DNA from 3 places in the Pseudoalteromonas sp. S327 genome. Region 1 is predicted to be linked to each of the others. Evidence: predicted binding sites of a transcription regulator. Region 1 holds the regulator's gene; each other region holds the start of a gene.
The links. The regulator LexA, encoded in region 1, represses DNA repair genes until DNA is damaged. The targets are predictions, from matches to a motif close to TACTGTATNNNNATACAGTA.
Positions count from the first base shown of each region.

Region 2: the regulator LexA is predicted to act here: its motif matches at 3,121-3,140, upstream of CWB60_RS15410 (YebG family protein).
Region 3: the regulator LexA is predicted to act here: its motif matches at 8,239-8,258, upstream of CWB60_RS08520 (SulA-like leucine-rich domain-containing protein).

Region 1 covers NZ_PNDP01000047.1:31,419-41,458, forward strand. Annotated here, with positions in the region: gene CWB60_RS14990 (hypothetical protein) at 1-584, opposite strand, end outside; gene CWB60_RS14995 (DUF7218 family protein) at 728-979, opposite strand; gene CWB60_RS15000 (hypothetical protein) at 1,210-1,590, shown strand; gene CWB60_RS15005 (PaaI family thioesterase) at 1,601-2,041, opposite strand; gene lexA (transcriptional repressor LexA) at 2,219-2,836, shown strand; gene coxB (cytochrome c oxidase subunit II) at 3,308-4,444, shown strand; gene ctaD (cytochrome c oxidase subunit I) at 4,444-6,036, shown strand; gene CWB60_RS15025 (cytochrome c oxidase assembly protein) at 6,036-6,566, shown strand; gene CWB60_RS15030 (cytochrome c oxidase subunit 3) at 6,602-7,477, shown strand; gene CWB60_RS21115 (DUF2909 domain-containing protein) at 7,377-7,688, opposite strand; gene CWB60_RS15040 (SURF1 family protein) at 7,703-8,443, shown strand; gene CWB60_RS15045 (transmembrane cytochrome oxidase associated protein) at 8,433-8,927, shown strand; gene CWB60_RS15050 (COX15/CtaA family protein) at 8,958-9,947, shown strand; gene cyoE (heme o synthase) at 9,960-10,040, shown strand, end outside.
Region 2 covers NZ_PNDP01000050.1:45,306-55,345, forward strand. Annotated here, with positions in the region: gene CWB60_RS15385 (peroxiredoxin) at 1-241, opposite strand, end outside; gene fadR (fatty acid metabolism transcriptional regulator FadR) at 477-1,190, opposite strand; gene dsbB (disulfide bond formation protein DsbB) at 1,713-2,231, shown strand; gene CWB60_RS15400 (DUF6170 family protein) at 2,233-2,535, shown strand; gene CWB60_RS15405 (ComEA family DNA-binding protein) at 2,547-2,843, opposite strand; gene CWB60_RS15410 (YebG family protein) at 3,189-3,503, shown strand; gene CWB60_RS15415 (M23 family metallopeptidase) at 3,642-4,805, shown strand; gene CWB60_RS15420 (bactofilin family protein) at 4,795-5,286, shown strand; gene CWB60_RS15425 (hotdog fold domain-containing protein) at 5,294-5,767, opposite strand; gene CWB60_RS15430 (multidrug effflux MFS transporter) at 5,951-7,144, shown strand; gene CWB60_RS15435 (LysE family translocator) at 7,141-7,782, shown strand; gene CWB60_RS15440 (methylglyoxal synthase) at 7,843-8,307, shown strand; gene yegD (molecular chaperone) at 8,318-9,682, opposite strand; gene CWB60_RS15450 (DNA ligase) at 9,744-10,040, opposite strand, start outside.
Region 3 covers NZ_PNDP01000025.1:27,621-37,660, forward strand. Annotated here, with positions in the region: gene CWB60_RS08480 (fumarate hydratase) at 1-201, opposite strand, end outside; gene pabB (aminodeoxychorismate synthase component I) at 371-1,717, shown strand; gene CWB60_RS08490 (NUDIX hydrolase) at 1,724-2,299, shown strand; gene CWB60_RS08495 (L-serine ammonia-lyase) at 2,402-3,778, shown strand; gene cysB (HTH-type transcriptional regulator CysB) at 3,850-4,827, opposite strand; gene CWB60_RS08505 (hypothetical protein) at 5,121-5,879, shown strand; gene CWB60_RS08510 (NCS2 family permease) at 6,133-7,425, opposite strand; gene CWB60_RS08515 (tetratricopeptide repeat protein) at 7,543-7,998, shown strand; gene CWB60_RS08520 (SulA-like leucine-rich domain-containing protein) at 8,282-8,716, shown strand; gene CWB60_RS08525 (YchJ family protein) at 8,759-9,238, shown strand; gene CWB60_RS08530 (DUF6172 family protein) at 9,366-9,668, opposite strand; gene CWB60_RS08535 (VC2046/SO_2500 family protein) at 9,859-10,040, opposite strand, start outside.

The DNA of each region.
Region 1 (10,040 bases):
TCGTCGTAATCCATTATGTGTAGCATCCAAAAAAAGTCGAATATGCGCCATAGTGTGCTGCGAACGCTGATAACTTTGCCGTTAATTGCATTTAAATACAGCGTAGTATTAAAGGTGTCGTTAAATTGTACTTGCCACACATTTTTTTTGTATCCCACCTCTCGAGTGCCTTGTTTTAAAAGTGTAGTGCTAATTGGCTTAGCGTCGATGAGTAAATGCGCTTGTGCATTAGCGGTAATTTGTATTTTAGTGGGTGGCTGAAAAGGGCGGCCCGTTAAACCATTAAAGCTTTGCTGCTCGTCAGTATTAATAACAGTAATAAGCGGGGTCGTTAAAAAGTGCTCAAACACTATTTGCGTGGGGTTAGGCACTTGCGCAGTAATATTATCGAGTGATGTGGGGTAGTCTGCTTGAGTAAATGGGTTTGTAAGTGTGCGCTTAGCAAGGTGCTTACCGTGTACGTATTCAAGTGGTATCGCGCTCATTACTAAGCCGCCTAAAAGCCAAGCTAAAATTTGTAAGGCAAGTAAATAGCCTAGCCACTTATGTAGTTTTCGAGCGCGTTTAAATAGTTGTTTTCTCATTTTGTGCTTCTTATTATTTTTAGCGTTAGTGTATTACAGCAGCCCATGCTTTTACTGCGGCATTTTGTCGCAGTTATTCATAAGCTTACTCTAACTTTATAAAAATAATAAAAAGGAGCGGTAAAAAATCAGTGAGGCTGTGTTTAATGCTCACGTAAGGCATTTATTAGCCCTTGTTTACTCATTTTAGAGCGGCCACTAATGCCGAGCTCTTTAGCTTTATTGTACAGCTGCTTTTTAGTGCGCTGCTCATACTTTGAGGCTTTGCCGCCTTTGACAGCGGTTTTATGAGTATTGCTATTAGCAATGCGCGCGGCTTTTTGTTTGCTCATTCCTTCATCTCGAAGCGCATCGTACTGATCGTCGTTTTTAATTTGCGGGCCATGATCTACCATAATTTCTCTCCTGAAGCGTTTAATTACACAGTGTGTGTATAACTTTATACATAAACGGTAAAATTAAGCGTAACTAGCCTAACCCGTTTTATAAGGCAAATTAGGTGCCAATGGCGTTTAAACAGGTATTTTCTATTAATAAAGCCATGTTTAGCGCTTAGTTGATTTGGTATAAAAGTAAAACTGCGTTAAAGTTTGCGATGAAACTATAAGAGGGTAAAAAGCAGACAATGTCGGAAATTCAATTTTTAAATGTAGATCTAGAGCTTGAGTCTAAACAAGATATTAGCGCCCTAGTGGCAGACTTAAAGAAAAACGCGATGGTTTTGCATTATGACAAAGACGAATATCGTCAATTGGCGCGTATTGAAGCCTCAGGTGATATAACCACGCCAGACAAAGCAATCAACCACTTATGTGAATTAATAGAGTCGTGTTCACGTAATGCGCTTAAGCAGTGGCTAAGCTGTTCGCGCAGAACGTTTGATATAGGCTTTGAGTCGGGCACGTCACCTAAGTGTTTTAACCAAGCTCTACATGCAGATACACTGCTACGTATATCTGCCATTGGCGCTGGGATGGAAATAACGATTTACCCTATCGAAAAGTAGCCATAGTTAATTATTTGCGCTCGACAACCGCTGCGGTCATTTTTGATACGCAGCAAAGCTCGCCGCGGCTATTGGTTATTTTTATTTCCCATACAGAACTGCGCTTACCAATATGAAATGCACGAGTAACGGCGGTTAAAGTGCCATTTCGAGAGGCCTTTAAGTGGCTGGCGCTAATTTCCTGTCCAACACAATAAAATTTTGTAAAGTCCACGACAAAGTTAGCGGCGTAGCTTGCTACGGTTTCGGCAAGTACCACATTTGCGCCACCATGTACCATACCAATAGGATTATGATGCTCAGGAATTGCGGGCATGGTAGCCACCAGGTAATCATCTCCTATTTCGGTTATTTCTATGCCCATGGTTTTCATTAGCGTGCCTTGGCCGTTTATTCCCTCATCTAACTGTTTGCAAAGCTCTAATGTAATGGGTTGATGCCAAATACTCATAATTACTCCTTTATATTGAAAGTAAATTTATAGCATTTTAAATACTGAACGTCTGTAATTACCTAAAATTTATCCAGACGCGGTCTATTTAGCTATTTTAAAGCACAATTTAAATTTGCGATTTTTATTTAACTGTATATACTCACAGTTAAATGTACTGTATGGAAAACCAGTTGTATGCGACCATTAACTAAACGCCAAGCTCAAATACTCGAACTAATAAAAGTTTTTATTAAAGACACTGGTATGCCTCCTACACGTGCCGAAATTGCGCAAACACTCGGTTTTAAAAGTGCCAATGCCGCAGAAGAGCACTTAAAAGCGCTTGCCAAAAAAGGTGTTATTAAAATGAAACCAGGTGCAAGCCGTGGTATTCAATTGGTTGAAGAAGAAGAGCCTGAGCAACTAGGGCTACCATTAATAGGTAGAGTTGCAGCGGGTTCGCCTATTTTGGCGCAAGAACATGTTGAGAGTCACTGTAAAATAGACCCACTCATGTTTAAACCAGCCGCCGACTTTTTATTGCGTGTTAACGGCATGAGTATGAAAGATATAGGTATTATGGATGGCGACTTACTTGCTGTACACCGTACTCAAACAGCAGAGAACGGCCAAGTTGTGGTTGCACGAGTAGATGAAGACGTGACCGTAAAACGCCTAGAAAAAGCAGGCCGAAAAGTATTATTACACGCCGAAAACGAAGAGTTTACGCCTATAGAGGTAGACCTTGAAAACGAATCTTTTAATATTGAAGGGTTAGCCGTTGGCGTAATAAGAAATGCCGACTGGATGTAATTTTTAACTATTTTTAAGTAATATCTATAAATGCGCACTTTTTAGTGTGCATTTTTGTTTTAAAAACAGACCTTCCCCCACCTCAAAGCGCCCTAAAATTATTTAGGCTGTAAACTTTTTTTCACTCATACTTTTATCTTCCTAAGCGTGTTACATCCCTTAATTTTGCTCGTATCTTGGCTGTTAAATAACAATTTAATACGCCGTCATTTAGTCAATTTTAAAATATCACTTGATTGTTTTTTATACTAAAACTTGCTTGTTGTACGTTTTTTAGCTAATCATTAATGTGCTGGACTAACAATAACTCACAGCTTTTTAGTTATGAGAACACACAATATACACAAACCTTTTGTTGTCCTAGCGATACCGATCAAAGATAAGATTGGTTAAAAATAAAAATAACGAATTGGCGTTTAAGCCGTATGCCTCTTCGCTTTGCATTCGCAATAGCATCAAAGGAGCCGTCACATGGGTAAACTGACCTCTACCTTGTGGCTTGTGTTGATTATGTTCCCGCAGCAAGTGCTGGCTAATAGCCAATACAATATGCGCAAGGGCGTAACCGATATAAGTAATAATGTATATCAGCTACACATGACCATATTTTTAATATGTTGTGTGATTGGGGTGATAGTGTTCGCAATAATGTTTTGGGCACTGATTCATCACCGTAAATCTAAAGGGGCAGTTCCTGCCCAATTTCATGAAAGTACCAAAGTAGAAATTCTTTGGACTGCCATTCCGTTTGTTATTTTAATTGCCATGGCAATCCCTGCCACTAAAACCCTCATTGCAATGGAAGATGCCAGTAAGGCCGACTTAACCATTAAAATTACAGGGTCACAGTGGAAGTGGCATTATGAATATATGGGCGAAGACGTAGAGTTTTACTCTATTTTATCTACCCCTCAAGACGAAATAGCCAACCTTGCTAATAAAAACCCTAATTACTTACTTGAGGTTGATAAACCTTTAGTACTGCCAATTAATCAAAAGGTGCGTTTTTTAATGACCTCTGATGATGTTATTCACTCTTGGTGGGTACCCGATTTTGCCGTTAAAAAAGATGCCAATCCGGGGTTTATCAACGAAACGTGGACCAACATTAACGAAGAAGGTATTTACCGAGGACAGTGTGCAGAGCTGTGCGGTAAAGATCATGGCTTTATGCCCGTGGTGGTTGAAGCTAAATCGCAAGAGGACTTTAACGCATGGCTTGCAGATGCTAAGCAAGCTAAGCAAAAAGCCGCACTTGCTGATGCAGCATTGCTTGATACAACAATTCCTAAAGAAGAGCTAATGACACTAGGTGAGCAAGTGTATATGGCAAGTTGCGCTGCGTGTCATCAACCTACTGGTATGGGGTTACCGGGCGTATTTCCTGCGTTAAAAGGCAGCCCCATTGTTTTGGGTGATATAAAAGATCACATTGATGTAGTGATTCATGGCCGCCCAGGAACTGCAATGCAGGCATTTGCAAAGCAGCTCTCAATTAAACAACTTGCAGCGGTAATTACCTATAAACGTAATGCGTGGGGTAATGAAACGGGTGATGTCATCCAACCTAGTGAAATTCAGGCAGCACTTGATGCGGAGGCGAACTAATGAGTAGCATAGTAGAACAACCTAACGCCAATGACGCTCACCACGGCCACCACCCAGCCAAAGGTTTTAAACGTTGGTTATACACAACAAACCATAAAGATATTGGCAGCATGTACTTAATTTTTTCGCTGACTATGTTTTTAATTGGCGGTGCAATGGCCATGGTTATTCGGGCTGAGTTATTTCAGCCAGGATTACAATTGGTAGACCCACACTTTTTTAACCAAATGACTACAGTACACGGTTTAATTATGGTGTTTGGTGCTGTAATGCCAGCCTTTACGGGACTTGCTAACTGGATGGTACCGCTCATGATTGGCGCGCCAGATATGGCACTGCCCAGAATGAACAACTGGAGCTTTTGGATTTTACCCTTCGCTTTTTTAATTTTATTGGCATCGTTATTAATGCCTGGAGGCGGCCCCGCATTTGGCTGGACGTTCTATGCGCCGCTTTCAACAACGTACAGTAACGACAACACCGCAATGTTTGTGTTTGCAGTGCACATTATGGGGATTAGCTCAATTATGGGCGCAATAAATGTAATTGTGACCATTGTTAATTTACGTGCCCCAGGCATGACATGGATGAAGCTACCATTATTTGTATGGACATGGCTAATAACCGCATTTTTATTAATTGCTGTTATGCCCGTACTGGCCGGAGCGGTCACTATGGTGCTCACCGATAAATACTTTGGAACCAGCTTTTTTGATGCGGCAGGCGGCGGCGATCCGGTGATGTTTCAACACATATTTTGGTTTTTTGGCCATCCCGAAGTTTACATCATGATTTTACCCGCCTTTGGTATTATTTCGACCATAGTGCCTACATTCTCACGTAAAAAACTATTTGGTTATGCCTCAATGGTTTACGCAACCTCCTCTATTGCATTACTGAGCTTTATAGTGTGGGCGCATCATATGTTTACGACCGGTATGCCCGTTGCTGGCGAGCTATTTTTTATGTACGCGACCATGTTGATATCGGTGCCTACAGGGGTAAAAGTATTTAACTGGGTAGCCACTATGTGGCGAGGGTCAATAAGTTTTGAAGTGCCCATGCTATTTAGTATTGCCTTTATTGTGCTGTTTACTTTAGGGGGCTTTTCGGGGCTGATGTTGGCTATAACCCCTGCTGATTTTCAGTATCACGATACTTACTTTGTGGTGGCGCACTTTCATTACGTGTTAGTTACGGGGGCAATATTTTCGATTATGGCGGGGGCTTATTATTGGCTGCCTAAGTGGACGGGCAACATGTACAACATTGCCTTGGCTAAGTGGCACTTTTGGTTGTCGCTGGTAAGCGTAAATGTATTGTTTTTCCCTATGCATTTTGTCGGGCTGGCAGGCATGCCGCGCCGTATTCCCGATTACGCCCTGCAGTTTGCTGATTTTAACGCAATCATAAGCATAGGTGGGTTTGCCTTTGGTTTATCGCAGTTACTCTTTGTGGCGGTGGTAATTAAATGTGCCCGAGGGGGCGATAAAGTCCCTGCAAAAGTGTGGGATGGTGCTGAAGGTTTAGAGTGGGAAGTGGACTCTCCTGCGCCGTATCATACTTTTTCTACGCCGCCGGAAATTAAATAATGACACATGCACCGCTATTAAAGCGCCTAATTCTTATTTGTATAGGTATGTTTGCTTTTGCATTTGCCTTAGTGCCCTTATATGACGTGTTTTGCGACATAACTGGGCTTAATGGCAAGCCGTCGCTTGAACAAGCTAAGCAAAGTACACAGGTTGCACAAAATCGAGAAATAGGTGTGAGCTTTACAACCCATGCGCAAAGTGGTGCGCCGTTTATTGTTAAATCTAAAGAATACAGTGTTGATGTGAAACCAGGTGCCATGCGTGAGGTGATGTTTAGCGCAAAAAACACCAGTGATATTGATAAAGTAATGCAAGCGGTGCCTTCTGTATCGCCCGGAAAGGCAGCCAAGTACTTACATAAAATAGCGTGCTTTTGCTTTGATCAACAACCCCTAAAAGCGGGTGAAGAGCTTGAGTTTAAGCTGCTTTTTTATGTTGATACCGCACTGCCGAGCGATGTAGAAGAGCTAACTTTATCGTACACCGTATTTGATATTAGTGAGCAGCTAGTAGCAAGTAATAACTAGCCTGCATGTCTAGTGTAAAACTAGGAGCAAGTAACATGAATCAAGATTATGAAAACTACTACGTACCCGAGCAAAGTCCTTGGCCCATAGTGGGCGCGGTGGCGTTATTTTTTATTGCAGTGGGTGCGGCTTTAACAGTCATGAACTTAGAAAGTGAAGGGGGCAGCGGTGTGTACCTGCTATATGCAGGCATTGCAGTGCTGCTGTATATGATTTTTAGCTGGTTTAAAAATGTAATTAGCGAGTCTGATCAGGGCTTATATTCAGCGCAAATGGACCGCTCATTTCGACAAGGAATGAGCTGGTTTATATTCTCTGAAGTTATGTTTTTTATGGCCTTTTTTGGCGCATTATTTTACGCCCGCATATTGTCGGTGCCTTGGCTTGGCGGCGCTGGGAATAATGCGATGACCAACGAGGTGCTTTGGCCTACCTTTGAGGCCGTATGGCCACTACTAACCACACCAGCAGGTGAAACCACGCAAGCTATGGGGTGGCAAGGCTTACCCCTTATTAATACGCTTATTTTATTAGCGTCTTCGGTTACTTTGCATTTTGCTCACGTAGCCATTGAAAACAATAAACGTAAACCGCTAAAAGTGATGCTAGGGGCAACCATTTTATTGGGTGTGTGCTTTTTAGCATTGCAGGTAGAAGAATATATTTATGCCTACAACGACTTAAACTTAACTCTAGATGCAGGCATTTACGGGAATACATTCTTTTTGCTGACAGGTTTTCATGGCATGCATGTGACCCTTGGCGCCATTATTTTGTTTGTTGTATTTGTGCGTATTTTAAAAGGCCACTTTACGAAAGATAAACATTTTGCGTTTCAAGCAGCGGCTTGGTACTGGCATTTTGTTGATGTGGTGTGGCTGTGTTTATTTGTTTTTGTGTATGTGTTGTAACGGCTAATGGTGAGTGATTAGCCTTTATAAAACCAAGTTTTACAGCGGCTATCACCATCACCAAAACCACCACAGAAAACAGCACGCGAGGGCCTAAAAAATGCGACATAGGCCGACCGCCAGATTTATCGGTCACCATAATAAATAGCGCTCTAAACAAGTTGAAAAGTATAAATAGTAACAGCAGCACAATAATAATTTTAATAATCACTGGGTTGACCCTTTATGCAGTTAATTTTAAGGCGTAAACAAAAGCTTAGCTCATTTATCGCACTTTGCGTTGTGGTAGCTGTGGTGCTGGTATGTGTACGTTTAGGGTATTGGCAATTAGCAAGGGCTGAGCAAAAGCAGCAACAGTTAACAGCTATAGCTAACATGCAAACCCAAGGCGTAATGAGCTGGCAGCAATTACAGGCAATGCCTTCAAAGTGGAATAAAACAGGTGTAGTGGTTGAGCTTGCCGGAAAAATAATAAATCAGCAATACTGGCTTTTAGATAACCAAGTTTACCAAGGGCAAGTCGGTTACGATTTATTGGTGTTATTTAAGCCAAGCCAAGCAAGTGACGCTTTACTCGTTAATTTAGGGTGGGTAAAAGCGCCTATTTCACGCAGCGAACTACCTAACATCCAACTTCCTAAACGTAATATTACGTTTAAAGCGCAGATAAAAGAGCGAAATTTAACGAGCTTTAACTTACAAACCAATTCGACAAAACAAGACCTTCAAAAACGAATTCAATCAATAGATTTACAAAAGCTAAGTGAGCAGAGTAATCAATCGTTATTTAATTTTATGGCTTATCGTCAAGGTGCTGGAGATGCGCTAGCTATACCGCATTATAAAGCGGTGGTGATGAGTCCGCAAAAGCACCAAGCGTATGCAGTGCAATGGTTTTTAATAGCCTTAGCCTGTGTAGTGGTGGCCATTTTTGCCAGTAAAAAGAGGACTAACAATGAAAAATAACCCCTTAGTTTTGTTTGTTGTATGTTGCGCTGTACCGCTAGTACTTGCATACGGTGCGCTAAAACTAGACTGGTTGCCGATCGCCATTACCAATAATGGCGAGTTTTTACAGCACGAAGTAAAGCTTGAAAACTGGCAGCAACATAACCCTAAGCAATGGACAATTGCGCTTAATTACTCCAATAAATGTAACGCTTCGTGCAATGAGCAGCTCAATGCGCTTGATAACTTATATATCGCCTTAGGAAAAAATCAGGGCAAGGTTGATATGGCTGTAATGGGGGCGCCTAAAGTTAAAAATATTCCTTGGAAAACCTTTAACGCGCAACAAAATTTGCAGCCCGCTAGCCTATATTTAATCGATCACATGGGGTTAGTGGTGCTTGAGTATCCGTTTAAAGAGCAGCCACAAGAAAACCGTTTAGTGCAAAAAGGTTTATTAAAAGATTTAAAAAAACTGCTTAATTATTCTCGTTCAAGCTAATTAATAGCGCATTGTTAATGGGAGATTCCTATGTATAAAAATTATAAAAACTGGGTACTTGCAACGGGGTTACTTGCGCTGTTAGTAGTAGGGCTAGGTGCTTATACACGTTTAAGTGACGCAGGTCTTGGTTGCCCTGATTGGCCCGGTTGCTATGGCTTTTTAACTGTACCAAAGCATGAAGCCGATATCGCACTGGCTACCCAAAGTTACCCAGATATGATGTTTGAAACCGCCAAAGCGTGGAAAGAAATGATCCACCGTTACTTTGCAGGCGCGCTGGGGCTGCTTATTTTAGCGCTATTCGTATTGGCTTTTGTAAAGCGCCATTACTCAAACACGCCGGTTAAATTACCGCTAGCCTTATTATTGTTAGTTATATTTCAGGCTGCGCTGGGTATGTGGACCGTTACTATGAACTTACAACCGCTTATTGTAATGGGGCATTTGCTGGGGGGATTTAGTATTTTATCGCTAATCACTCTTTTATACCTGCGTTTAACTACTAAACCCATAGAGGGCGGAGATAGTAGCGCTAAAGGCTATTTTTCATTGAGCTTAGTTGCATTGGCTGTGTTGGTTATTCAAATTGCATTAGGAGGATGGCTTGCAGCAAATTATGCAGCGCCACACTGTAATGGCTTACCGCTGTGTAGTTATGCGCAGCCATTTTCACTCAGTAGTGTGTTTCAGCTGCCGCTTGAGCACAGTAATTATGAGTACGGAGTGCTATCGCAACAGGCGCGTATGTCTATTCATCTACTACACAGAATTTGGGCGCTAGTTACATGTGTTGTGTTGGCGCTAATTATGTGGCGTATATACAGTCAGGCGCAATCTGCAAAAATAAAACACTGTACTATCAGCGTGCTTGTTGCGCTACTTTGCCAAATTAGTTTGGGGCTTGCAGTGGTGCATTGGCACTTTCCGCTTGGAGTGGCGCTGGCACACAATTTAATGGCAGCTATCTTGTTATTGACTATGGTTAGGTTGTGTTACTACCTAAAAGCACGCACTTAAAGGGGAATAATTATGGCACTCACACTCGACAAAAAAGAACTACAGGTTATTAGCGCACACCTTTTTATTCAACGTGCTTATAATTTACTGCAA
Region 2 (10,040 bases), on a different contig from region 1:
ATTGTGAATCGATAGAAACACCAATTACTTCTACGCCACGCTTTTGGAATTCTTCGTAACGCTTATCAAATGCGATAAGTTCTGAAGGACATACAAACGTGAAATCTAGTGGGTAAAAGAAGATTACTGCTTTTTTACCTTTGATTGTTTCATGAAGGTTATAGCTATCTACAATTTCACCATTACCTAGTACAGCTGCAGCGGTAAAGTCTGGTGCCTGGCGGCCTACTAATACACCCATTTTATTCTCCAAATATTTTGAGTTTGTTGTCGATTGCATACGCAATGCTGATACTTATATGGGCGCTAAAAATAAAAAAACAATAGCGCCAACACATAATTACGTGGCATTTTAAATTTAATAAGGAAAAAAGAACAATCGTATTTAGCGATGTGCACAATCGAAAATACCGAACAGATATTAAAACTTTATTACGCCTATAAAAAACCTGCATTTTGCAGGTTTTAAAAATGGGTTAATCCATGATATCGGAAGGCATATCGCCTTTAATATTTTGCCAGATTTCACCGGTTTGATGGCCAAACTTACGCATCATTGAAATCGCGCCATCATGCTCACGGTTTTCAGCCAATACTGTTAGATCTTTATAAAATTGACGTGCTAACTGGCGAGTGCCTGCGTCTGAGAAATAATGACAACCAATTTTAAAGTAAAACCCTCTAAAACCGTTAAGTATAAGTACGTATATGCGGTTATTACCAGCGACAGCTAATTCGTGGTGTACTTTGTAATCGTAATCTGCAAAAGCTTGCGCAGTGTCTTCAAGTTCATCGCTTTTTGATAAAATCTCAATAACACGCTCAGGGTTAAGCTTTATCGCTGCACGGGTATAAATAGCACTAATATTAGTACGTGCAGATAATAACTGATCGGTCAGCTCTGGCATTTTGTCTTCATCTAAGCGCGCCAGCGTTTCGAGTATGTTTAAACCCGATGTTTCCCAAAAGTTATTCACTCTGGTTGGCTTGCCGTGCTGAATAGTTAGCCAGCCATCGCGTGCTAAACGTTGCAGTACTTCACGTAAGGTTGTTCTGGTTACACCAATTAACTCAGAAAGCTCACGCTCTGCAGGTAGAATTGAACCTGGAGGGAAATCGCCGTTCCAGATAGATTCAACTATATACTCTTCAGCAAATCCTGCTGGGCTTTTAGCTTTAAAAATTCTCATTCAATTCCCACTCGAATTAATCACAACTCATCGTTTTATACGAATAACTGACAGATTGTACCAGATGAAATATAACTAACAAGTAAACTCGTTGATATAAGTGCCAACCAACCGCTGAAAATTTCGCAATAGTAAATAATAAAATTCAACATGCTTAAATTAGGCCTAATTCGCTAAATAAATTAACCCTATTCATAGTAGGTACATTAATACCATTGCTGTTTTTGCTTCACCATTACATTACTACAATAATTCCCGTGTGCGGCAACAAGTACATTCAAAATATTGCATACAGCAGAGCCTGTTCACTGTGACGTTTAAACAAGCCTTTTTAGCGAACCAATCTTATATTACATGTTCACTTAGCAAAAAAAGCTTAACCTTTCCCTAAATAGGATTGGCCATAACCGCTTATTAATTTCATCTTAAAAAAAGCGACTTCGGTAGCTTTTTTACCCTTTTTGTTGCTCGTTACTTTATCCTAGTACATAATTCAACGTCTTATTTCAATGCGGATTTTTTATGAACTGGCTAGCACAACTCCCTACTCAACGTACTCCATGGCTACTATTTACAGGCATTGTATTTTTATTAGAAGTCACCGCACTGTTTTTTCAATACCAGATGGGCCTTGCTCCATGCATTATGTGTATTTACCAGCGAACTGCGGTATTAGGCTTATTAGGGGCAGGCATTATTGGCGCAACTAAACCACAAAGTAAATTAGTACGCGCTATCGCTTATTTAGTGTGGGGTGTATCAAGTGTGTGGGGTTACTTTATTGCGCGTGAGCACATTGAAATGCAAACAACCACCGATCCCTTTGCGTTTAGCTGTGAGTTTGAGCCAAACTTTCCTTCATTTATGCCATTGCATGAATGGATCCCAAGCTTTTTTCAAGCCACAGGGGATTGCGGTAATATCGATTGGCAGTTTGCGGGATTAAGTATGCCAGCATGGATGGAAATACTATTTGCGTTATTTACTATCACGCTTTTTGTAATTGTTACCACTCGCTTACTTACTAAAAAGACTATTTAATATGTTTACGTTTTTTACCAGTCAGCTGCCTGAACTAAAGCACCTTAAAGTGAGGCAGCGACAAGCCGTTGTTGCTATTGCGCTAAGTATGCTACCTGCTACCGATAGAGTGTTATTAAGAATAGTAAAGCTGATATTGCTCAGCCCATTGTTTTTATTATTTACTGTTTTTAAAGGGTGGGAACTCATTCCCTTTTTAATTTTAGGTGGCCTGTGTTACCCGCTTTTAACCACCCCGATTGAAATAAACTTCGCTAAAAAATATTTAGCCAAAGCACTTGAGCAGTATTCACAGGGCGCTTAGCGCCCTGACTATTATAAAGACACTTTTCCTTCTAGTTTAGCTACAAGCTTTTTACCTATTCCTTTTACGTTAGCTAAATCGCTCAGCTGGGCAAATTCGCCATTTTCAACCCTGTAATCAACAATAGCCTGCGCTTTTTTCTTACCAATACCAGGCAACTTGGCCAGCATTTCTGAATCGGCACTATTAATATTAATAACCGGCGCTTGCGGCATTTCAACCATAGGCTTATCTTCAACAGGGTTAGCGTGGGTAAACGCGCTAAAGCTTAAAAAGCTAATAATAAGTAGCGTTAATAGATTTTTCATTTGTTATTCCTTATTTTTGTTTATACCAAAGCGTTATAGTTAAACGGCTAATTTGGCTTTAAACATGTGCTTAATTTTTATTTGAGGAAATAATGCTAAATAAGGTGCAACGCGCATCACTTATATTATTTCCAGTGCATAATCACCTAAATCCGAAAACCTAAAATGCAGCTGGTACAACAAGTGATTGCTTAACTAAAGTAAAGTTACGCTTTTTTGTCAAATTGATGACAAGCTAAAAATGCACCGAATGCTTGCAATTTTACACACAAACATTTACTGTATATAAAAACAGTGACCTATGGGTCAGTAACCACATTACCACGCAATCAAGCAGGAGAGATCATGGCTGTTGTTGTTAAATATGTTGTAGAACGAAACGGAGTTGAGCGAATGACGTTTACTACTAAAAAAGAAGCGGATGCCTATGACAAAATGCTCGATATAGCAGAATCGCTTGAAGTAATGCTGGAAAAAGTAGATGTGCCACTGAGCGAGCAACAGGTTGAATCGCTTGCGCTTGAAATTGCAAAGAGTAAAGATAACTTTATGGCGGTGTTAAAAGGCGCAAAAGAGCCCACAACAAAAGGTACAGCTAAAGCTAAAAAAGCCGACAACGTAGCATCAATAAAAGATAACGACGAGCAACAAGCTAGCTAATTTGTGACTATTTTAAATAAAGGGCTGCTACTAAATAGCAGCCCTTTTTTATTAATTTTTGAACAGTTACAAATTTTTTCTGGCTTTTTAGACTGAAATTGATACATTAATTCGGTTAATAGCGAGTGTTTATGTGCCATGTCAGTATTTATTAAGTCTTTTTACCAAAAATTTTTCCCAGCCCGTCAGTTGCTTATTCGTCAAAATGGCGAAGTTAAGCATGTTGTTTTGGCGCCTTGGTTTCAGCTTTTTACAGTACTGCTTATTTTAGGCACTATTACTTGGGTCGGTATTTCAAGTTTTCGTGTTTATAGCCAAACAAATAAAATTACCGACATAGAACAAAGCCAAATTGACAAACAGCAAGTGTGGCAAAAGCAGGTCCAAGAACAAAAAGCACTGCACGCTAAGCAATTAGAACAACTTGCAGTACTAGAGCAAAAGCAAGCACTTTTGCAAGGTATGATTGAATCCCTTCCCGCATCTATTAGTAAAGAGACAATAAAACTAGAAGAACAACTTGAGTCGCCTGTTAATCAAGACAAAGGCGAGTTTCATGAACCACTTGTAGATGAAGAGCCGAAAAACAAACACGCTAGCCTTCTAACGCCAATCACTTTTGCCGCACGTTACGAGCGCTTAAATAAATACTACGAGCATAATTTTGCGCTTATTGATGCGCAAATTAATAAACGCCATGATGCAATTTTAGCGATGTTAAAAGGCGCAGGCTTAGAATCAGCCCTTGAACAACATTTAGCACTGAGCGCACAAACCAGTGCGCAAGGTGGCCCGTTAGATGTATTTGACGAAACTAAAATACCAGGGCAGTTTTTAGCCATTGTTGATAAGCTATTATTACTTAACAACCTTGAAAACTTTTTAACAGAGCTGCCTAACTCACTGCCCTTGCCTGCGGCTAAATACTATATTTCGAGCAACTTTGGGTTACGTAAAGATCCGATGAACAACCGCCGCGCTTTTCACAAAGGTGTTGATTTAGCCGGCTGGCATAAAACCGAAATTTTTGCCCCTGCTGATGCACGTGTGTTGCGCGCTGGTAAAAATGGCGGCTATGGTAACTTTATCGAGCTAGAGCACAAAAATGGCTTGGTCACCCGTTTTGGCCACTTAAATAAAATTAAAGTGAAAAAAGGCCAAACAATTGCTAAAAATGAGGTAATTGGATTAATGGGCAGTACTGGCAGAAGTACCAGCACCCACTTACACTATGAAGTGTTACTCGATGGCAAACATGTCAATCCTCTAAAAATAACAAAGGCGCTTTCTCGTGTTCGGTAAAAAAAAGCAACCAAGTAGTCAAACTACGTTAAAAAGAGTAAATCATACCCCCTCTATTATTTCTGAAGATGTGCGCTTAACTGGCACACTTACAAGCCAGGGCGAAGTGCAGCTAGATGGCCGAATTGATGGCGATATAAAGGCAGAGCACTTGGTAATTGGATCTACCGGCATTGTTGAAGGTGTGGTTGAAGCTAAAAGTGTCATTGTAAAAGGCAAAATTATTGGCTCACTAAACGCAAGTGAAGTGAATATTCAAAGCAGCGCTCACGTACATGGCGATGTTTTTCACGACACACTAAGTATTGATGCGGGAGCCATTATTGAAGGCAGCTTAAAACAGCGCTTTGAAAAAGAAGAACCGGAACTTATTAGCGAAGATTTAAAGCCGGCTAAAGAAGTAAAAACTTTGCTTGATGATGCTGATAGCGACTTGTCGTTTGTTAATAAGCAAGCCGCTGATAAAGCCAAATCTAATTAAGCGCTCATTACTTTTTCTCGGTTATGTACATCGTAATATCTGCAGTGAACACCAGTTCATTGCGGGTATTGTAAAGCTTAACTGGCACTACTAAATCTTCTTTATCTACCCATTGGCGAGGCAACTCGATTTCTGCAATAGCAGTTACATCGGTATCAACCTTTGCTAAATAGTGTACCGTCATTCCTTTTGGGATCCAGCGATGCGTTTTATAAGGCACGGTGGCATCTACCATTACACCAGCACACAGCTCAGCTAAGTTACATTGTGCAATAGCATGAATAGTCCCAATATGGTTATGCACACTACGGCGGTTTTTTACGACAGCGCTACAGTGCCCTTCTCTTAAATCGAGTACGTAAGGTTTCATTGAGCCAAAATACGGGGCTTTTATGCATACCGCTTTGCTAAACAACCAATTGCCAAAAGGTAAGCGTTTAAATTTAAGCCAGGTTTTTAAAAGGGCTGATTTATTACTCATTGTTATTTCCCATTTTGTGTTTATAAATTCAAATTAACACATCAGACCAGTTAAAAAAAGCGCAATTCACTGTGCTGTTAATCCTAATGTCATGAAATATTTATCACAATAAAGCGTGGCTCACTCATAAGCCCTTTCTTTTTTATATGCGGGCACCTAAAATAGCCAGCAAAAGGAGACCTAATGCAAACACAGCCCGCTAAACCTAACTTAATTTTATTACTCATCTTAGCGTTACTCGTAATATTTTGCCCTATGGCAATTGATATTTATCTTCCCGCTTTTCCAACTATTGCCACGCAATTTAACGTAACCGAACAACAGGTTCAGCAAACAGTGGCTATTTTTATGCTTACTGTGGGTTTAGGGCAATTAATTGCAGGGCCGCTTGCTGATAAGTTTGGCCGAAAGCCGGTAGCGGTTGTAGGTGTTAGCTTGTATGCAGGCTCTGCCTTGCTTGCCTACATGGCGCCCTCTTTTGCTGTATTAATGTTTGCACGCGCTCTGCAAGGGTTAGGTGCATGTGCTACGTTTGTGGTTGCTTTTGCCATTGTACGTGATAAATACGGCAGCGAACGCAGCGGGCAAATGATTACCTATTTAAATGGAATTGTGTGTTTTATTCCTGCGCTTGCGCCTATTTTAGGTGCTTGGCTTACCGTGCAATTTGGCTGGCGCATGAACTTTATGTTTTTAACCTTGTTTGCATTAGCGGGCCTGGTCATTACGCTCACCTTATTTAGAGAAACCCGCCCTGCTGATAGTCACTACCAAGGGCATATATTGGACTTACGCCGGTTTGTGCCAATATTAAAAACACCGATATTTTTATTTAATAGCTTACTGTGTATGGTCGCCATGTCGGCGATTCTTGTGTATGTCACCTTGGCTCCTGGGTGGATCATTACACACTTAGGGGGCACCGTTGCCGACTTTACTTTTTGGTTTACGCTCAATGCCGTATTAAGTATTGTAGCCAGCTTTATTACCCCCATTTATATTAAACGTAATAGCCAAAAAGCCCTGCGCGTTGGGGTTACAGTATTGGTGGCCTCTGGCATATTAATGATTGCGCTTAGCCATATAGAATCGGCCATTGCGCTTATGCTACCTATTTTAATTGCAGCACTTGGTTTTGCCCTGAGCTTAGGCTCTGCGGCTGGTATGGCGTTATCGCGCTTTCCAAAACAAGCCGGTACAGCCTCTGCCTTAATTGGTGCTATGCAAATGAGTGGCGCTAGTGTGCTTGTGTTTTTAACGCAATATTTAGGCCTTAGCACACCTTGGCTAATTGCTTTTCATTTATTGTTACTGGCACCACTTTGGCTAATTTTAATGAGTAAAAAAGCCCATACATTGCATCCGGTTAATACATGATCAACCCTGATTTTTTAGCATCCTTTTTACTAGCGAGCTTTTTAATGGCGGTGGCCCCTGGGCCATCAAACGCATTTTTAATGGCGCAAACATTTGCCAATGGCAGAGCGGCAGGTATGCAAAGCGCATTTGGCTTTGCTTTAGGTGGAGTAATACACACATTTTTTGCTGTTATTGGATTAAGCGCAGTGTTAAAAGCCTCGCCCACCGCTTATAGCGCAGTACAGTACTTAGGCGCGGCGTATTTGTGCTATTTAGGGTTTGTGATGATTAAAAGCACTTTTTCGCAGCAAAATACCGTGGATTGCGCTAGTGATGATAAGCCCCATGTAAGCACCAGTAAAAAGCCAAATGTCATGTTTCAAGCCATGATGACCGAGGTATTAAACCCTAAAGTAGCGTTATTTTTTATTGCTTTTATACCGCAGTTTGTAGACCCAAGCTTATCATCGGCAACGTTTCAATTAGCATTGTTTGGGCTGCTCTACCCCATTTTTGCTTTCCCAATTGACTGTACATATATTTATTTTGGCGACAAAATAGCGCAATTTTTCAAAAAATACCCACATAGCCAGCTTTGGATAGACCGAGTGACCGGCATGGTATTTATTGCACTGGCCATTAATTTATTATACTAATTACACTAAATTGGTATTACTTAACCAAAGCCTTAGTTACTCAACAAAATAAGATGCAGCATGGAACAAAGAAAACAATCGCTACCCGCTAATAAAAATATTGCCTTAGTTGCGCATGATGGTAAAAAAGCCGCGCTGAAATTATGGTGCGAAAAACACAAAGAAGCCTTAAGCAGACACACCTTATACGGTACTGGCACCACAGGCCATTTAATCGAAAAAACCACCGGGCTAGAGGTTATTCAGCTATTAAGTGGTCCTATGGGGGGCGATCAACAGCTAGGAGCTAAAATTGCCGAGCACGAAATTCATGTATTGGTGTTTTTTTGGGATCCGTTGGCATCGCAACCACACGACCCTGATGTTAAAGCACTACTGCGTTTAGCTGCTGTTTGGAATATTCCCGTGGCCTGTAATGAAGTCAGCGCCGACATGTTATTAAGCTCGCCCTTAATGGACACTGAGCTTGAACGTACTTTGCCAGATTACGAAAAATACCTCGCAACCCGACAAATCAGTCTTTAAACCTTTTAAGCTACTTATAAAGCATGCTGGCCCATTTTGTTAGGCCAGCCGTTACACTACCAAAGTGATCGCCATTCAGCATTTTAATATCACCTAAATGCTCACTTAACGCGGCTTTAATAAGTGGTGACTGCGCACTCCCCCCTGTTAAATAAATAACGTCTGGGGTGGTTCCTGCATCGGTAATTGCTTGTTTTGCTAACGTTACTATTTGGCTAATACTACTTTCTACTGCAACCGCTAAATCGCTAACCGATAGGTTTTTACTAAGGTCATTATCTAAAAAGCGAAGATCGCAATCAAAAGCATCTGCCGATGAAAGCGCTATTTTAGCCGCCTCACCTTGCTGTACTAACTGATGGCCCTGTTTATTTTGCTGTAAATGAATTAAGCGTTTGAAAAGCGCAGGTGCACTGACATCGCGTAATTGGGCAGTGAGTTCTCGATAGTGGCTTTCACTATAAAACTGACTTTGTAAATTTACATCATTAATTTTACAGGCTTGCCAAAAAGGTTGGTTTGGTAAAGGTAGGCCCGATTTAAAGGTACTGCCTAAACCAAGCAATGGCATTAAACCATGAAAACTAAGCGCTATATCTAAGTCATTCCCGCCAATTCGCTTACCGCTGTGGGCTAAAAAGTCATTATCGCGCTCACTGTTACCTCTAAAGCTTGGCCCCATTTGTACAAACGAGCAATCGCTGGTACCACCGCCAATATCAATAACCAGCACTTTTTGGTCTTCCACTAAACTACTTTCGTAATCAATCCCTGCTGCAAGCGGTTCGTATAAAAACTCCACATCTTTAAAGCCCGCACGCTTAGCTGCGCGCTCTAAAATACCTACGGCTTGCTGATTTGACTGCTCACCGCCAACAGCCTGAAAGTTAACTGGACGACCAATAACCGTTTGCGTAAGTGGGGTTTTAAGTGAAAGCTCCGCGCGTTGCTTTATTTTTAAAATCATTGCGGTAGCAATATCTTCAAAAAAATTAATTTGCCCTTGCTTTAAGCCTGTGGCACCAAAAAACGATTTAGGTGATTTTACAAAGTAGCCTTCTTCAGGAAACTCCACATATTCACTAATGGCTTCACGGCCAATAAAAAGCGTTTCATCTGTAGGTTCTAAATCAAGATCTGACTTAATACGCGGGAGTGTATTTAATAAAGCTTGGCGCTGCGTTAAAAAGTCATGCTCGTGGGCAGTGCCATTTACATGCTTTGCCACAAAGTCGACAACTAATGCGCTATGGTGTGTATAAAGAGTAGAAGGTAAATAATGTTTTCCTTGCTCAAGTGGCACTAACTGTACTTCCTCTTGCTCCATAACACCCATGGCACAATTAGAACTACCGTAATCAAAACCTACAAACATACTTCACCATACATTAGAAAAAGGCCGCGCAATTTAGCATACTTTGCCAAAATTATAAACGCTAATGACCCTCCCTCACCCTTAAAAAGCTCGCAAAACGTGGTAAGCCATGCTGTGTTAACCCGTGGTACCGATACGTTACCGTGCTACCTATAGCCGGAGGTGTTTGGCGCTGTTTGTTACTAAAGCCCGTGCCTATTTTAAATATTTTCCCATGAGGTGTTTTTACTTTTAATGCACCTAACATACCGGTGTATTTTCCTTTACCCGGTAAATGTGCAATAACAACCGCTTCAGCATCAAGGTAGGGCTTTAACTTTAATAATGTATTACTGCGCCCGCTTTTATGTTTAGCATT
Region 3 (10,040 bases), on a different contig from region 1:
TTGACATAGTGGACGCTTGCCTTCAGCCGACATACGCGAGTTAATTAAAATTTGCGCGATTGCATCTTTTGCAGCCTTGCTTTGTTCTTTGTTGTAGGCTTTTTCTAGCGCTTGAACAAAATCAAGGGGATGATAAAAAGAGATATATTGCAACGCATCTTCAATGCTATCAATAAAGTCTTGCTGACGGATTGTACTCATAGTGGTTCCTTAAGTTAGCGTTACGCTTAAGCGTAATCTATACCAAACCGGTGACGGTGGTTTGCACTGTTTTAATTACAACGTAGATTTGATACTAAACGCTGCCAAAAAAATTTGACTTATGATACCCTCCCAGCCCGTTTCGAGCCAGTTCTTAAAGGGGCAGTAAATGCTAAACAATGAAAAAAATTGTGTAAAATTAGCCATAACACAAAACTGCATTGATGTTTTCGCGCATTTTGCGCATTTACCCTATGCCGTATTACTAGACTCAGCCAATAGCGAGCACATAAATAGTCGCTTTGATATTATTGCGATAGAGCCTCATGCTATTTTAGAAGTAAACAACAATCAAAGCGTATTTAATCAGCAGCTTGACTCGCGTAGCCCCTTTACAATAATGAACGATGAGCTAAGTAAACTTAGTGCGCAAAAAGCCGCTAATAACCTGCCTTTTAACGGCGGTTGGCTTGGTTATTTTGGCTACGATTTAGGGCGTATTATTGAGCACATGCCACGCACGGCAAAACACGATATAACGTTGCCACAAATGGCCATTGGCCTTTATTTAGATGCGCTTATATTTGATAAACACCAGCAAAGCTGGTTTTATGTTTCTCAACCTGAGGTGAACCGTTTAGCGCTTTACCAGCAATATTTAGCAAACGATATAGTACCAGCACAGTTTTCGCTCACCAGCGATTGGCGCTCAAATATGAGTGAGCATGAATACGCTGACAAATTTGCGAAAATACAAGATTATTTAAAAAGTGGTGATTGCTATCAAATCAACCTAGCCCAGCGCTTTAGTGCCGGTTTTAAAGGCGACCCTTTCCAAGCCTATAAAGTATTGCGTGAGGCTAATAAAGCGCCATTTTCTAGCTTTATTAACCACCCACGTGGCGCCATTTTATCAATATCGCCAGAGCGCTTTATTGCAGTTCACGACAATATAGTTGAAACAAAACCCATCAAGGGCACTTTGCCACGCATGGCCGATGCAATCGCCGACCAACAGCAAGCCAGAGCCCTTGAAAACTCAACCAAAGACCGCGCAGAAAACGTAATGATTGTTGATTTACTGCGTAACGATTTAGGTAAGGTTGCAAAACCTGGCTCTGTAAAGGTGCCCTCACTTTTTGCTATTGAGAGCTTTCCGGCAGTGCATCACTTAGTGAGTACCGTAACGGCAGAACTGGATGAGAGCAAAACGTGTGTTGATCAACTTGAAGCAGCATTTCCCGGAGGGTCAATCACCGGCGCGCCTAAAATTAGAGCTATGGAGATAATTGAAGAGCTAGAGCCTCATAGGCGTAGTATTTACTGTGGCTCTATAGGGTATATAAGCGCCTGCGGTAATATGGACACCAGTATTACAATCCGCACATTGGTTTGTCATAACGAACACATTTATTGCTGGGCCGGTGGTGGTATTGTCGCTGATTCTAAAGTCGAATTGGAATACCAAGAAACATACGATAAAGTGAATAAAATACTTCCTTTATTAAAACAGTAGAACGCTTTGAATAGTGAACATATTATGGCGCGGTTTCAGCTAAGCCCTACTGCCGCGCCAAATCAAATAAAAGATACCCGTAAAAAGCGTGCCAGTGCGGTTATGCTGCCTATTATTGATGTTGATAACCACGCGCATATTTTATTGTGCAAACGCCCTACTTATTTACATCATCACCCTGGGGAAATTTGTTTACCCGGCGGTAAATTTGAGCAAAGCGATAAACACCTGCGCACCACAGCGCTTCGAGAACTACACGAAGAGCTTAATATAGCGCCAAGTAATGTTAAAGTGCTCGGGCAGCTGCCACAATACTCGACCCTAACTGGCTTTAGCATTAGCCCATTTGTGGGTTTACTTGATGAACACACAGTATGGGAGAACGATTATAATGAAGTGCAAGCTAGCTTTTTACTGTCGCTTACCCAGCTTTCAAACGAGGCAAATTGGCAACCCATTCCTTTTCAACGTTTTGGCAAAACCATCACCTTGCAAGGGTTTAGTACACCGCACGGGTTACTGTGGGGAGCAACGGCTAGCATTATAAAAAACTTTACAAAACAGCTTGCCCTACCAGTTTAAAACTTACTGCCAAATAGTTACATAATATAGAATTAACGTTATGATACTCGACCGTTCAAAGAACAGCTTTCGGGCTGAGTAAATAAAGTAGAGACCCATAGTATGATCAGTGCATTTGATATGTTTAGCATTGGTATTGGCCCATCGTCGTCACATACCGTTGGCCCAATGCGTGCCTCGCGCTTATTTGTTAATGACCTACAAGAGCAACAACTTTTAACCTCTGTTACCGATATAAAGGTAGAGCTTTATGGCTCACTGGGTCAAACCGGCGTAGGCCATGGTTCTGGTAAAGCCGTTATATTAGGGCTTGCCGGCTACGACCCAGAAACAATAGATGCCGATTTAGTTGACGATATCCTTGCCACCATTGAAAAAGAGCAAGTGATATACCTCAACCAAACCCATAAAGCGAACTTTCCTAAGCAAGGGGCTATTGTTTTTCATCGCCGCAAAACCTTACCTAAGCACTCTAATGCCATGGAAATTATTGCCTCAAACAATGGCGAAAAAGTATATAGCAAAGTTTACTACTCTATTGGCGGCGGCTTTATTGTTACCGATGAAGAATTTGAAAACGAAAAACAAGCAGCCCTTGATATACGCGAGCAAAACCCGGCTCCTTACCCGTTCGAAAGTGCAAAAGATTTACTAGAGCTGTGTAAAGAATCAGGCTTTAGTGTATCTACTTTAATGATGCATAACGAAAAAACGCTGCGCAAAGAAGACGATATTAAAGACGAGTTGTTTAATATTTGGCAAGTAATGAAAGCCTGTATTGAACGTGGCATGCGCACCGAGGGAATTTTACCAGGTGGTTTAAAAGTTAAACGCCGTGCACCTAGTTTGTATTTAAAGCTAAATGTAGAAGTGAGTAATGACCCACTCAGAGCAATGGATTGGGTGGATTTATTTGCCTTAGCTGTAAATGAAGAAAATGCCGCGGGTGGGCGCGTAGTCACGGCGCCAACAAATGGTGCTGCGGGTATATTGCCGGCCGTTTTAATGTACTACCACACATTTATTAAAGAAGTAGACCGCGACATAGCCACACGCTATTTATTAACCGCAGCGGCGATTGGTATTTTATACAAAAAAAATGCCTCTATTTCGGGCGCAGAAGTAGGCTGCCAAGGTGAAGTAGGTGTTGCCTGTTCAATGGCTGCCGGCGCACTCACCGAAATTGTTGGTGGTAATGTAGTACATGTTGAAAACGCCGCCGAAATAGGCATGGAACATAATTTAGGCCTAACCTGCGACCCTGTAGGCGGATTGGTACAAGTACCGTGTATTGAGCGCAATGCCATGGGCGCCATTAAAGCAATTAATGCCTCTCGCCTAGCAATACGTGGCAGTGGCGAGCAAAAGGTGTCGCTTGATAAAGTGATTAAAACCATGCTCGATACCGGTAACGACATGAAAACCAAATATAAAGAAACCGCACGCGGTGGATTAGCGGTAAACATTATTGAATGTTAAGCGTATAAAAACAAAAAACCGCGTATTTTAGCAATACGCGGTTTTTTAGTATTTATATACTTAAAGTCTTACTATTTTACCGGCAGTTCTATGTCGGCAAATAACGCATCAACATCATCTTGATTACGTAATAAGCTGGCTCGCTCTACTCGCTCTTTAGTTAAATGCGGGGCAAAACGCTCAATAAAGTCATACATATAAGTACGTAAAAAACTGCCCTTTCTAAAGCCAATTTTAGTTGTGCTAGCTTCAAATAAATGGCTGGCATCAATACACACTAAATCTGTGTCACTTAATTGATCAACGGCCATTGAAGCGACTACACCTACACCTAGCCCTAACCTTACATAAGTTTTAATTACATCGGCATCGGTTGCAGTAAACACAATGTGCGGCTCAAGCCCGTGCGCGTTAAATGCTTTATCAAGCTCAGAGCGACCAGTAAACCCAAATACATACGTAATAAGCGGATACTGCGCTATATCAGCAACGGTTAAATTGTCGGCCTTTTGTGCTAGTGGATGATCTTTTGCCACCACAATGCTGCGGTTCCAATGATAGCAAGGCAGCATAACTAAATCTGAGTATAAATGAAGTGCTTCAGTTGCAATGGCAAAGTCTGCGTCACCGCGCGCTGCCGCATCAGAAATCTGTTGTGGTGTACCTTGATGCATATGCAGCGAAACAGCTGGGTATTTTTTCATAAAGCCCTGAATAACACTTGGCAAAGCATAACGAGCTTGAGTATGTGTAGTGGCTATATTTAGTTTACCCTGATCAGGCAGCGTGTGCTCATTAGCAACCGCTTTTATACCTTCGACTTTAGATAAAATTTCGCGAGAAATGTTAATTATTTCTTCGCCGGCACCTGTAACATGCGTTAAATGCTTACCACTGCGGCCAAAAATTTGTACACCTAGCTCATCTTCAAGCATGCGCACTTGTTTAGATATACCAGGCTGTGAGGTAAATAAACTCTCAGCAGTTGCTGATACGTTTAGCTTATGGTTTTGAACTTCTACGATGTATCTAAGTTGTTGTAATTTCATGGTTGCAGTTTTTAACGTTATTATTAAGCTTATATGATGGTAATACTAAGCAAAACCAAGTTTAATTTAGCTAAAACTTGGCAAAGTAAGCACGTATACTTTCATTATTTAAGCATTAAGGCTAGCATAATAAACCCGCTGCAGATAGCGATGTTTATTCAGGTTCAACTTATAATACATTATTCTTATATCTAATTTTTAACATATTTTTAAGTTAATCAGCGCAAAGCTACCCTCAAAGCATATATTTGATGTAATATAAAAAAATAGATTATGAATCCGAGAATTAAGCCATGATCGTTTCGATTATAATTGTGCTTATAGTGGCACTGATAGTGATTGCACTGTGGGTAAGCGCTGTACAGCAGCATAAAGAAAAGCAAGAAATTGAACGTCGCAAAGAATTAACAAAACAAAAAGCGATAATTGAAGAAACCGAAGAAGCACTTATGAATAGCGCTAATATTCCGCTTTCTGAAAACATTATACGCGTTTTACAACGTAGATGTTACGAAGCACTAAACGCTATGGTGAACCATTCACCTAATTCTAAAGCATTAAAAAGCAGAATGAACGAAGCTAAAGAAAAGCTAAGTGGTGCAGTACAAGGTAATAGCAGCGACAATTTATCGTTACCAAGTAACGATAAGCAGTTAGTCTCGTTAATTCAGGGCATAAAAAAGCTTAGAGTTATTATGCGCTCTGAGCACAGTAAAGGCCGTGTAGATAGCCAAGTATTTGCAGCTGAAGATAAACGCCTAGAAAAGTTACAACTCAGAATTAACATAGAAAGCCAAATTAAACGCGGTTTATCTGCTCGCTCAGCGAGCATGGTGGGCTCTGCTAGGCAATATTTTGAAAAAGCCTATGCCACACTTAGTGCCGTTACCTATTCTGATGAATACGTAAACGCAAAACGCCAAGAAGTTGAAGCCTATTTAGAAGAAATAAGCACCGAACTAAAAGCATCAAATGCCACTGCCCTGAAGAAAAAAGCAGAAGCAGAGCAAGATGACTTAGACGTATTATTTGCACCTAAAAAGAAATGGTAATTTTAAATACCCAAAAGAAAGCCCATACATAAGGTATGGGCTTTTTTGTATCTGTTAAGCTATTTTTACCAATGGGTAAATACTAACGTATTTTGAGGCACTACTTAGCGCTAACTACGTTATAAACGCTCATTTACCACAATATAGATACGCAAGGTATAACAACGCAGCGGCATGAGCGATAGCCACTAAATAATAAATGTTTACCCACCCTCAAACTAAGGCTCTTAGCTAAAAGAATGGGTATTAACTATTACGATAAAAATGCAAACTTGATAATAAATAACGCTGTTAATATCCACACGCTAATACTAACCTGATCGCGTTTACCACACAGTACTTTAACCGCAGTATACGATATAAAACCAAGAGCAATACCGTGCGCAATAGAGAATGTAAGCGGCGTCATAAGTAGTACCACACTTACCGGAATTGCATCGCTCATGTCATCCCAGTTTACAAACTTAAGGTTTTGCAGCATTAATACCGCAACGTATAAAATAGCACCCGCTGTTGCATAAGCCGGCACCATTTGCGCAAGCGGCGCAAAAAACATCATTAGTAAAAAGCATATACCCACAACAACAGCTGTTAAGCCAGTACGCCCACCAACCGATACACCGGCTACAGACTCAATATAAGAAGTAGTGGTAGAAGTACCTAACATTGCACCCGCAATAGTAGCTGTACTATCTGCACTTAAAGCACGCCCTAAACGTGGCATATTGCCTTTTTCATCGGCTAAGCCTGCTTTTTGAGTTACCGCAACTAACGTGCCTGATGTATCAAATAAATCAACAAACAAAAACGCAAAAATTACACTCAGCATAGAAAGCTCAAAGGCCGCTGCAAAATCAAGTTGCATGAAGGTAGGTAAAATAGACGGTGGCATTGACATTACGCCGTGGTACTCAACTAAGTCGAGGCTTAACGCAATGCCCGTTACTAGCAAAATGCTAATAAGTACGCCGCTTTTTATATCACGATAAAGCAAAGCAGCAATGACAAAAAAGCTTAAAATAGCTAATAAAGGACCTGCCGAAGTAATATCGCCAAGCTGTACTAATGTAGCTGGGCTTGAAACAATAATGCCTGCATTTTTAAGCGCAATTAACGCTAAAAACGCACCAATACCAGTGGCAATAGCCTGCTTTAAAACCAAAGGAATAGCATTAATTATCCACTCTCTGACCTTAAACAAACTTAATATTAAAAATATACAACCAGACATAAATACCGCACCTAATGCAGCTTGCCAGCTATAACCCATGCCCAGTACAACACCGTAAGTAAAAAATGCGTTTAAACCCATGCCCGGCGCAAGTGCTAAAGGGTAATTAGCCCACAATCCCATAATAAAACAGCCAATAGCAGCCGCAATACAGGTAGCAACAAATGCAGCACCTTGATCCATGCCTGCTTCCGCAAGCATTGCAGGGTTTACAAATACAATGTAAACCATAGTAATGAAAGTAGTGATTCCAGCAATGCTTTCGCGTCGCACATTGGAGTTATTTTCGCGGAGTTTAAATAGAGCTTCGAGCATAATAGACTTGTGATAGTAAAAAGTGACGTAATTTTACCATAAAATTAAGTATAAACAGGACATTTTACCTTGCGATATACTAAACTGTTGGCGTAGAAACTATAAAAAAGAAAATATATGAATAAGACTCAGCCTAGCGGACAAGACTTAGAGCAGCAATTAAACAATATTTTAGATTTTGTAACACAGCCTACAAACCACAGCGCTGAAAACAATAGTGATGTCAGTGAGCAAACAACACTTAACAAAGCCCTGTATTATTTAAAGCATAACCAAGCACCGTTGGCAGCTAAGTGGATGCGCCTTGCCGCAATGGCCGGAAATCATCGCGCCCAGTTTTATTTAGGGTTATTTTTTGTCAAAGGCCAAGGCGTACCAAAAAGCGTATTTCACGCAGCAGCATGGTTAAGTTTAGCCAGCAGCCAAGGCTACGAACCGGCAACCGCTGCTTTAAATGATTTAAGAAAATATATCGACACCAAACGTCTTAAAGACGCTCAATGCTATGCAGCCAGTTTGTATGAGCAAATCCACCAAATTCAGTTTGCCCACTTAATTCCAAAAAATGACTAACTACTGTATAGCTAACAGCTAAGTACTGTAAAACACACTAAAATAACTGTATAGCCATCCATCAAGTACTGTATAGCGCTGCTACACTTTATACAGTACTGCAAACACCCTCAGCTTTCACTTGCACAGCACAAACTGTAACCAACTGTTTTTAAAACATTATTTTCATTGTTTATTTTTTAAAACCATTAACTGTATAAAAAATAACAAAAAACGCTTGCACACAACAACTGTATAAACTACTGTATACACGTACTGTATATAAACCCAGTGAGTGAGACCTATGCTACAGCCAATTACCGTAAGAACCGTTAAAAGCTACCAACAACATGATGAAAGTGAGTCGGTAAACTTAATTAAAGTAGAAGATGAAATTTCTGCTACGTTTGAGATGCTAAAAGTGTTGCACCAATACAATAGCTCTAACGCGTGGACCTTACTGATTGCGCCCGACCATGTGCCTAGTAAAGCCTTGCTAGATAGCTGCTCTATAGATACCAGCAAACTGCTTGTAATAAGACAAAAGCATTTAGTAAATTTAGAGTATGTACTTAATTCAGCACTTCATAATGGGAACTTTGCAGCCATTATTACGTGGACAGATATAGTAAGTGAGCAGCAGCTTGTTAATTTATCGCTTAATTTAAACAAAAGAAGCGCTAAGCTATTTTGCTTTACTAAAAAAACCAGCACTACAGCAATATCACTTACTCAATAAGCTTGGTAAAATGCATTTTTAATTTATGTTAATTAGTATTTTATGAGTGTAACTAGTACTAGCGCTTGCTTATGCAACAGTCAGCTTAATTATGGCGACTGTTGCCAGCCTTATCATCTTGATATAAAAACCCCAGCAACACCTGAGCAACTAATGCGTTCGCGCTTTAGTGCTTATGCATTAAAAAATGCATCTTATGTATTTAAAACTTACGCCAAAGAAAAACAAGCACAAAACCCAGTAAATGAAATTGCTGACTTTGCCAATAGCTGCCGCTTTGTAAAATTAGTTGTGCGCGATACGCAGCAAAGTGATGAGCGAGGTTATGTTGCCTTTAACGCGTATTATTTTTACCAAAACTTATATTGTGAATTAGATGAGAAATCAGACTTTATAAAAGAGGACGGTGAATGGCGTTATTTAGAGGGTATTATTAATCCGGTCGCCGATATAAAAGTTGCCAGAAACGACCCCTGCCCATGTGCAAGCGGTAAAAAATATAAAAAGTGTCACAGTGTATAAAATAAGCTAAACACTTAGCATAAAATAGCTTTTTATTTAAGCGCTACTCTATACCACTAAACATGTTAATAACTGCCATAAACAAAAATGGACCATCTAGGTCCATTTTCTACAATATTGCTATTGGTTATTCATCATCATCTAGATCGAACGATTCACGCTGCGCAGGTCTAGCTAAAATCTCAACATAGAATGAAGTAAGCGCCTGCTTTTCGATTTCGCTGATCTTGTTGTTAATTTCAGCTACGTGAACAACTTCGGCATCATCGGCACTTGTGCCAAACTTACAGTCAAACGCCCAGTAATCAGCTTCAACAGGTAGCGTTTTATTGCGCTCTCTTTTCAAATATTTTTTCACTTCATGCTTTGCAGCATCAACCATACGAGGGTATTTGATTTTCTCATGATTTAGCGTGAATGTTTTCTTCATTACGTTCCTAATTACCTTGATTTAATGATAATGGCACTCAAGTCATACCATTTGCAGCCATTATAGCAATTGCATTTAATTTGTGGATGCTTTTTTTAAACAAAAAAAGAATTGTTCTATTTTATTGCATAACCGGTTATTAAATATAAGGTGTTTTAGGCTTTTAAAACGCACAAGTGTTAAATTATTTTTATGCGTTAGCAACAAGCAATAGCTTATGTATAGCCTCATTAGTTAAATCGTCATAAAATGCTGCGGCGTCCATTTGTGGACTTGCAAGCGCGGTGTGCGTGTCATTTAAGCGCCTGCGTACTGATAGTTCACAATTATCGATTACTGTTAAAGGAATATGTAACTTGTCATCTCTAATCG